2 linked regions of the Sphingobium yanoikuyae genome follow. The protein of the gene in region 2 interacts with the protein of the main gene of each other region in a pairwise test. Links are inferred from orthologs where the notes say so. Each region holds a gene or a part of one and is shown on either strand. Other genes may lie near its edges.

The links. Proteins that work in one complex are often made in the same cells at the same time.
Region 1: the proteins of secD (region 2) and pheT interact in binary tests that used the Escherichia coli proteins (3 or more experiments, as listed by UniProt). The link is inferred for Sphingobium yanoikuyae from one-to-one orthologs.

What each region holds. Positions count from the first base shown.
Region 1 is NZ_CP053021.1:4,117,512-4,121,467, forward strand. The notes cover bases 848-3,956. They hold pheT (phenylalanine--tRNA ligase subunit beta), read left to right. Parts: upstream 848-1,247; coding sequence 1,248-3,665; downstream 3,666-3,956. Other genes in these bases: pheS (phenylalanine--tRNA ligase subunit alpha), read left to right, coding at 848-1,251; HH800_RS19905 (DUF4386 domain-containing protein), read left to right, coding at 3,683-3,956. Also shown: HH800_RS19890 (GIY-YIG nuclease family protein), read left to right, coding at 1-97; more of pheS, read left to right, coding at 160-847.
Region 2 is NZ_CP053021.1:4,005,892-4,010,532, forward strand. What follows is about bases 693-3,639. They hold secD (protein translocase subunit SecD), read right to left. Parts: upstream 2,994-3,639; coding sequence 1,392-2,993; downstream 693-1,391. Other genes in these bases: secF (protein translocase subunit SecF), read right to left, coding at 693-1,370; yajC (preprotein translocase subunit YajC), read right to left, coding at 3,001-3,336. Also shown: HH800_RS19300 (MTH938/NDUFAF3 family protein), read right to left, coding at 1-300; more of secF, read right to left, coding at 387-692; HH800_RS19325 (nucleoside hydrolase), read right to left, coding at 3,724-4,641. UniProt on the Escherichia coli protein: Part of the Sec protein translocase complex. Interacts with the SecYEG preprotein conducting channel. SecDF uses the proton motive force (PMF) to complete protein translocation after the ATP-dependent function of SecA.

The DNA of each region.
Region 1 (3,956 bases), 110 kb from region 2 along the record:
ATGGAAGATCGACCTGATCGAACGGAGCAATCCCGATTGGCGCGATCTGGCTATCGATTTGGGCTTTGAGCCATTGGACAGTCGGCGCATCGATTGAGCGTCAGGATGATTGGTTAGCGCGGGAGATGGATTCCCGCCTTCGCGGGAATGACGAATGATATGACCGAAATTAGCGCACTGAAAGCCGGCCTGATCGCCGACATCGAGGCTGCCGACACGCTGGACGCGCTGGAAGGGCTGCGCGTGGGCGCGCTGGGCAAGAATGGGGTCGTCACCGGCCTGTTGAAGACGCTGGGCGGCATGTCGCCCGAGGAGCGTCTGGAGAAAGGCCCGCCGATCCAGGATCTGCGCGAAAGCGTGACCGCCGCCATCGCCGACCGAAAGGCCGCGCTGGAGCAGGCCGCGCTCGACGCCCGCCTCGCTTCGGAAAAGGTCGACATGACCCTGCCCGCCGATCTGGGGCCGCAGGGCAGCGTCCACGCCGTCAGCCAGGTGATGGACGAGCTGGCGGAAATCTTCGCCGACCTCGGCTTCTCGGTCGCGACCGGTCCGGAGATCGAGGACGACTGGCATAATTTCACCGCGCTCAATATCCCGGAGACGCACCCGGCGCGCGCGATGCACGACACCTTCTACTTCCCCGACGAGGAAGGGCAGAAGAAGATGCTGCTGCGCACCCACACCTCGCCGGTGCAGATCCGCACCATGATGACGCAGGAGCCGCCGATCCGCATCATCGCGCCCGGCCGCGTCTATCGCAGCGACTCCGACGCGACCCACACGCCGATGTTCCACCAGATCGAAGGTCTGGTGATCGACAAGGGCATCACGCTTGGTCATCTGAAGTGGACGCTGGAGACCTTCCTCAAGGCCTTTTTCGAGCGCGAAGATATCGTCCTGCGCCTGCGCCCGAGCTATTTCCCCTTCACCGAACCCTCGGTGGAAGTCGATGTCGGCTACACGCTGACCAATGGCCAGCGCGTCATCGGCGGCGACGGCGATGCACCCGGTGGCGGCTGGCTGGAAGTGCTGGGCAGCGGCATGGTCAACCGCCGCGTGATCGAGGCCTGCGGTCTTGATCCCGACGAATGGCAGGGCTTCGCCTTCGGCACCGGCGTCGATCGCCTCGCCATGCTGAAATATGGCATGAACGACCTGCGCGCCTTCTTCGACGGCGATCTGCGCTGGCTGAAACATTATGGATTTTCGGCACTCGACGTGCCCACGCTGTCGGGAGGAGTCGGCGCATGAAGTTCACCCTGAGCTGGCTCAAGACGCACCTCAAGACCGATGCCGATCTGGCCACCATCCTCAAGACCCTGAATGCCATCGGGCTGGAAGTCGAGGATGTGGAGAACCCGGCGGAGAAGCTGGGCGCGTTCAAGATCGCCAAGATCCTGACCGCCGAGCGTCACCCGCAGGCCGACAAGCTGCAGGTGCTGAGCGTCGACCATGGCGACGGCAACCCGCTGCAGGTCGTGTGCGGCGCGCCCAATGCCCGCGCCGGCCTGATCGGCGTGTTCGGGGTCGAGGGCGCGGTGGTGCCGGTCAACGGCATGGTGCTCAAGAAGACCGCCATTCGCGGCGTCGAATCCAACGGCATGATGTGCTCCACCCGCGAACTGGAGCTCGGCGACGATCATGACGGCATCATCGAACTGGCCGGCGACGCGCCGGTGGGTGAGGTCTATGCGAACTGGGCCGGCCTCAACGATCCGGTCATCGACGTGTCGATCACGCCGAACCGTCAGGACTGCATGGGCGTGCGCGGCATCGCGCGCGATCTGGCGGCGGCGGGCCTGGGTACGCTCAACGCCATCATCGTGCCGGAGATTGCCGGCGTCGGCCCCGGCCCCGACGTGCGCACCCACGATGTCGAGGGCTGCCCCGCCTTCTTCGCCCGCTCGGTCAAGGGCGTGACCAACGGCGCCTCGCCCGAATGGATGGCGCGCCGGCTGAAGGCGATCGGTCAGAAGCCGATCAGCGCGCTGGTGGACATCACCAACTACATCATGATCGACCTCGGCCGGCCGCTCCATGTCTATGACATGGCGACGCTCAAGGGCGGACTGGTCGCGAGGCTGGGCAAGGCCGGCGAGGAAGTGCTGGCACTCAATGGCAAGACCTATGCCATTGACGAGACGATGACCGTCATCGCCGACGACGAAGCCGTGCATGACATTGGCGGCATCATGGGCGGCGAACATTCGGGCGCGCAGGACGGCACCACCGACGTGCTGATCGAATGCGCCTATTTCACGCCCGAGCGGATCGCGGTGACCGGCCAGAAGCTGGCGCTGACCTCTGATGCGCGCGGCCGGTTCGAGCGCGGCGTCGACCCCGCCTTCCTGGACGACGGCCTGTCGATCGCCACCAGCCTGGTCATGACCCTGTGCGGCGGCACCGCGTCGGAAGCGACTCGCGCCGGCACCCCGCCCGCCACGCCCAAGACGGTCGCCTATGCGCCCGACCAGTGCCTGGCGCTGGCCGGCGTCGACGTGCCGCATGACGTGCAGAAGCGCATTCTGGAAAGCCTGGGCTTCGGCGTCAGCGGCGACGCCGGCGGCATCGAATATCAGGATGGCGTGCCGGTGAGCGTGCCGGGCCACTGGACCATCAGCGTGCCGACCTGGCGCCGCGATGTCGATGGCTGGCCCGACATTGTCGAGGAAGTGGTGCGCATCGTCGGTCTGGACCATGTGCCGTCCACCCCGTTGCCGCGTGTGCCGGGCGTCGCCCGCCCGACCGCCACGGCCGAGCAGCTGGTCGAGCGCCGCGTGCGCCGCACCGCCGCCGCCCGAGGCCTCGCTGAAGCGATCAACTGGTCCTTCATTTCCGAGAAGGAAGCCGCAAGCGTTGGCGGTGGCGACTGGACGCTGGCCAATCCGATCTCCGAAGACCTCAAGGTCATGCGGCCCTCGCTGCTGCCCGGCCTGCTGTCGGCGACCAAGCGCAATGTCGATCGCAGCGCCACGTCGATCCGGCTGTTTGAACTCGGCCGGCGCTATTTCAAGCAGGGCGAGCGCGCCACCGTCGGCTTCGTGCTGGCTGGCGAGAAGAGCCCGCGTGGCTGGCAGGGCGGCAAGGCCCAGCCCTTCGACGCGTTCGATGCCAAGGGCGAAGTGATTGCGCTGCTGGCGGCGGCCGGCGCGCCGGTCGGCAATCTGCAGAGCATGGGCGAGGCATCGGCGGCCTATCATCCGGGCCAGTCGGGCACGCTGCGCCTTGGCCCCAAGGTGGTGCTGGCCGAATATGGCGTGCTGCATCCCAGCCTGGCCAAGCAGTTCGGCCTGTCGGGCACGGTGGTCGCAGGCGAGATCTTCCTCGACGCGATTCCGGCCAAGCGCAAGAGCGGCTTCATGCGCGCGCCTTACGCCCCGCCGGCCCTGCAGGCGGTGAAGCGCGACTTCGCTTTCCTGGTGCCCGAAGCCGTCGAGGCCGATGCGCTGGTGCGCGCGGTCAAGGGCGCGGACAAGAAGGCAATCGTCGACGCGCGCCTGTTCGACGTCTTCACCGGCCCCGGCGTGGATGAAGGCCACAAGTCGCTGGCGGTGGAGATCACGCTGCAGTCGGGCGAGAAGAGCTTCGCCCAGGAAGAGCTGGACGCGATCAGCGCGGCGGTGGTCAAGGCCGCCCAGAAGCTGGGCGCGAGCCTGCGCGGCTAAAGCAAGAAAGGCTGGCGATGGACGGGAAGGCTGAACGACTTCAGGCCCGCCTCGCCGGCCTTTTCTACATCGGCACCATTGGCTGCGGCATGTTCGCCGAGGCGGTGGTGCGCGCGGCCCTGATCGTGCCGGGCAACGGGCGCGAGACGATGCGCAACATCGCCGACTATCCCTGGCTCTATCGCGCCGGCGGGGCGAGCGATGTCGCTATGCTCTGCTGCTATCTGGCGGTGACCGCCCTGCTCTATGGCCTGTTCGCGCCGACCGGGCGGGTGCTGGCGCGCACCGCCG
Region 2 (4,641 bases):
CAACGCACCCACGATCCAGCGTTCTTCGGCGCGCAGTACGCCCCAGGCACGGGCGGCGGCGCGGCTGTCCATCGCCTCGACGCCGATGCCGCGCGCTTCCAGCTCCCGCACGAAGGCGCGGGGCGGCTGTTGCAACCCGCTGCCGGTACCCAGCAGCAGGAATTCAGGCTTCAGTTCCAGATGGTCGAACAGGTCGCCCAGCGCTGCGACGCTCATCGCCGACACGAGCGGGGCGGCCTGCCAGGCGAGTGCCCGGACGGGGCTGAGCAACAGCCCGTCCGAGAAGACATCGTCCTTCACCCGGAAGCCCCGGCCCTGGAAGCCGGTGACGATCGGCCCCTGGCCGCTATCGTCGCGGCGCAGTTCGATTCCGGTTTGACGGTCGCTCAGGGCTGGGCTCCGTCGCGCGGGCCCATGCGCTCGGCCTGGGCGGCGATGCCGCCCTTCTTCGCCTTCTTCTCGGACGTCTGCGGGCTCAGGCCCAGCGTGATCAGCAGCGAGGAGGAGACATAGACCGACGAATAGGTGCCGACGATGATGCCCAGCATCATGGCCGCGGTGAAGCCGCGCAGCACATGGCCGCCCAGCAGCAGCAGCGCGCCCAGCGCCAGCAGGATGGTGACCGAGGTCATGACCGTGCGCGGCAGCGTCTCGTTGACCGACAGGTCGATCAGCGACTTCATGTCCATCTTGCGATATTTGCGCATATTTTCGCGGATGCGGTCGTCGATCACCATCTTGTCGTTGATCGAATAGCCCACGATGGTCAGCACGGCGGCGATGATGTTGAGGTCGAACTCCAGCTGGGTGACCGCGAAGAAGCCCAGCGTCATCAGCACGTCGTGGACGATCGCGACGAAGGTCGACACGCCGAACTGCCATTCGTAGCGGAACCAAGAGAAGATCGCGATGCCGATGATCGCCAGCACGACCGCCAGCACGCCATTCTGGATCAGTTCGCCCGACACCTTGCCCGACACCGTGTCATAGCGCGAGAAGGTGACGCCGGGGAACTGCGCCTCCATCGCCTTGCGGGTCTTTTCGACCACGGCATTGGCGGCGCCGGCGCCGCCCTGCTCGGGCAGCGGCAGGCGGATCTGCACCGTCTTGGGGTCGCCGAACTGCTGCAGCGAGCTTTCGCCCACACGCAGCCCCGCGATCGTATCGCGGACCTTGTCGGTCTCGACCGCCTGCGGGAACTTCGCCTCGATCATCAGGCCGCCGACAAAGTCGACGCCCAGGTTCAGGCCCTTGTAGAAGGTCGCGCCGACCGCCAGCACGGTCAGCAGCAGCGTCAGGCCAAAGGCCCAGTGGCGCAGCTTGACGAAGCCGATATTGGTGTTGTCGGGGACGAGCTTGAGAAGTTTCATGGGTTGTTCCTCCCGCCCCTCTTAAATGTGGATGTCCGTGGGACGAGTGCGACGCACCCAGCCCGAGACGAGAACGCGCGTGAAGGTCACGGCGGTGAACACGCTGGTCGCGATACCGATCAGCAGCACGATGGCGAAGCCCTTGACCGGGCCGGAGCCCAGCGCGAGCATGATGCCACCGGCGATCGCATGGGTCACGTTCGCTTCGAAGATGGTGCGGCTGGCTTCCTTGTAGCCGAACTCGATCGCCTGCACGACCCCGCGCCCGCGCCGCCGCTCTTCGCGAATACGCTCATAGATCAGCACGTTCGCGTCGACCGCGGTGCCGATGGTTAGCACGAAGCCGGCAATGCCCGGCAGGGTCAGCGTCGCGCCCAAAATGCCCATCACGCCCAGGATCACCAGCACGTTGATGGCCACGGCCAGGTTCGCATACATGCCGAACCGGCCATAGCTCACGAACATGAAGGCGGCGACGGCGACGACCGCGACGATCGACGCGACCAGGCCGGCGCGGATCGAATCGGCGCCCAGGCCCGGACCGACGGTGCGTTCCTCGACCACGACGAAGTTGACCGGCAGCTTGCCCGAGCGCAGCGCGATCGCCAACTGGTTGGCGCCTTCGACGGTGAAGCTGCCCGAAATCGTCGCCGACCCGCCCAGGATCGGCTCATTGATGTTCGGCGCCGACAGCACCTTGCCATCCAGGATGATGGCGAAGGGGCGGTTGACATTCTGCGACGTCACCTTGGCGAACTTGTTGCCGCCCGATCCGTTGAAGCGGATGGTGACATTGGGTTCGTTGGTCTGCTGGTCATAGGTCTGCTGGGCGTCGGTCAGCTCCTCGCCCGACACCATCACCTGGCGGTGGACCGCGATCATCGGCGGCCCGGCCGGATTGGTCGGATAGGGCAGAACTTCGCTGCCCACCGGCGCGCGGCCCTGGGCCACTTCGCTCGGGTTGGCGCTCATGTCGACCAGCTTGAATTCCAGCTTCGCGGTCTGGCCCAGCAAAGCCTTCAGCGCCTTGGGATCCTGCAGGCCCGGCACCTGCACGACGATGCGGTTGGCACCCTGCTGCTGGATGGTCGGCTCGCGCGTGCCCATTTCGTCGATGCGCTTGCGGATGACTTCAGTCGCGACCTGCATCGCGCTCTTCACCGCATTGTCGATTCCCGCCTGGGTCGGCGTGATGACGATGGTGGAGCTGTTGACCACCTCGACATTGAAGTCGCGCTGGCCGGTCAGGCCCGCACCCTGGGTCAGCGGGCGGATGCGCTCGACGGCGGCATCCACTTCGCTGGGGTTGCGGACCATGAAGCTGAGTTTCCCGTCACGGCTGGAAATATCGCCGATCGCGATCTTCGTCTCGCCCCGGCGCAGTTCCGTGCGGACCTGCTCCTCCATATTGGCGAGCCGCTGCTTGGCCACATCCTGGGTCGACGCTTCCAGCAGCAGATGGCTGCCGCCGGCAAGGTCGAGGCCCAGATTGACCCGCGTCTGCATGAAGGGGGGCAGCTTCGCCACCGTCGAATCGGGCAGGAAGCTCGGGACGGCGCAGAAGATGCCGATGATTAGCGGCAACAGGATGCCGGCGATGGCCCAGCGCGAGAAGTTCAGCATGGTTGGATCAGTCGTTCGCGGGCTTGGCGGTGGTCGGGTCGATCACGTCGGCCAGGGTCGACTTGACCGCCTTGACCTTCATGTTCGGCGCCAGCTCGATATCGACATAGATGTCGTCGACGCGCGCGACCTTGCCGACCAGGCCACCGCCGGTCACGACCTGATCGCCCTTCTTCACGGCGTCGATCTTGCCCTTATGCTCCTTCATCTTCTTCTGCTGCGGACGGATCAGCAGGAAATAGAAGACGACGAAGATGAGGACCAGCGGTGCCATCTGCACCAGGATACCGGCGCCGGAGGCTTGCCCGCCCGCGGTCTGGGCAAAGGCTGGAGTAATGAACATGGTGGGACTTTCGCCTTGTTTTTCGGTCTCCCCAACCCGCAGGGCGCGGGCATGGGATCAAGCGCGGGCGGCTAACACAGATGGCCGGGGCAAGGCAACAAGCTTGGCTTTTCGCGCCCGGAATGACGGGCTTTGAAAGCATCGGGCAAGGGACGGGAAAGCCGGTCATTTGCACGCCCCGCAAAAAGCCTGCATCGAATCCCTTGCAACTTCCAATTCATCCCTCTATTGGGCGCCCTCCGGTCGGGACGTAGCGCAGCCTGGTAGCGCATCACACTGGGGGTGTGGGGGTCGGAGGTTCGAATCCTCTCGTCCCGACCAAAATTCTCCGAACATCGCCATAATCCATGATTTTCGCCGCTTCGGCGGAGGGTCTGCCCCTGCGTGTCAAACGCTGCCGGCGCGGACCTTGGCAAACATGTCCGCAAAGGTCAGCCGGCTATCGATCCGGGTGAAGATGCGCATCGGTCGGCCGGCTGGATGTGCAACATAGCCCGCCTGATCGTTGATCCGCGGCGTCGGCCGGATCAGATAATCGCTCGACGCCGCATCGGGATCAAAGGAGGATTGCAGCGCGGTCAGCGTGACCAGCGGACTGTCCCCCAATATATAGGTTTCGCCGAGCGGCGCATCGATCCGCCTGATTGCCCGCTCCAGCTGATCCAGCAGATAACGGCCGAGCCGCCCCGCCCCTGCCAGTTCCCGGTCGAGTTCGGCATGACTGATCATCAGCGTGCGATAGACGTTGCGCGGCACCTGCCAGATCTCGACCGCCGAATCGTTGAACAATGTCTGCGCGGCGGCCAGATCGATGGTCAGATTATATTCCTTGCTTGCCCGAACATGGACGGTGGGATCGACATCCCCATGTTCCGGCCCGCCGATCCAGACCAGGATGATCCGCCGCGCGATCTCCGGTCGCAGGCGCACCGCTTCGGCCAGGTCGGTCAGGCCAGCCCCCGCAACATAGAAGAGGGGCAATTTGCTATCAGTCCGTTGCGCTTCGGCGATGATCGCGGCCACCGCCGGGGTGGCCGATGGCGGCGTGCCGGGCGCCGGCGCGGCATTGCGCCCCGCCAGCACCGGCGGCCGATGCGGCAGCCGCATGCAATCCATCATGTCGCTGACGCATTGCACGGCATTGTCGGCTTGCCGGTCCGACCCGTCGAGGAAATCTCTGGGATGAATATGCGATCCGATGACCAGCGGGATCTGCACCGAAGGCGACAACAGATGATGCGCCAGTTGGAACAGGCCATCGGGATCGCCGGAAAAATCATTGTCGATGATCACCCGGCTGCGGAC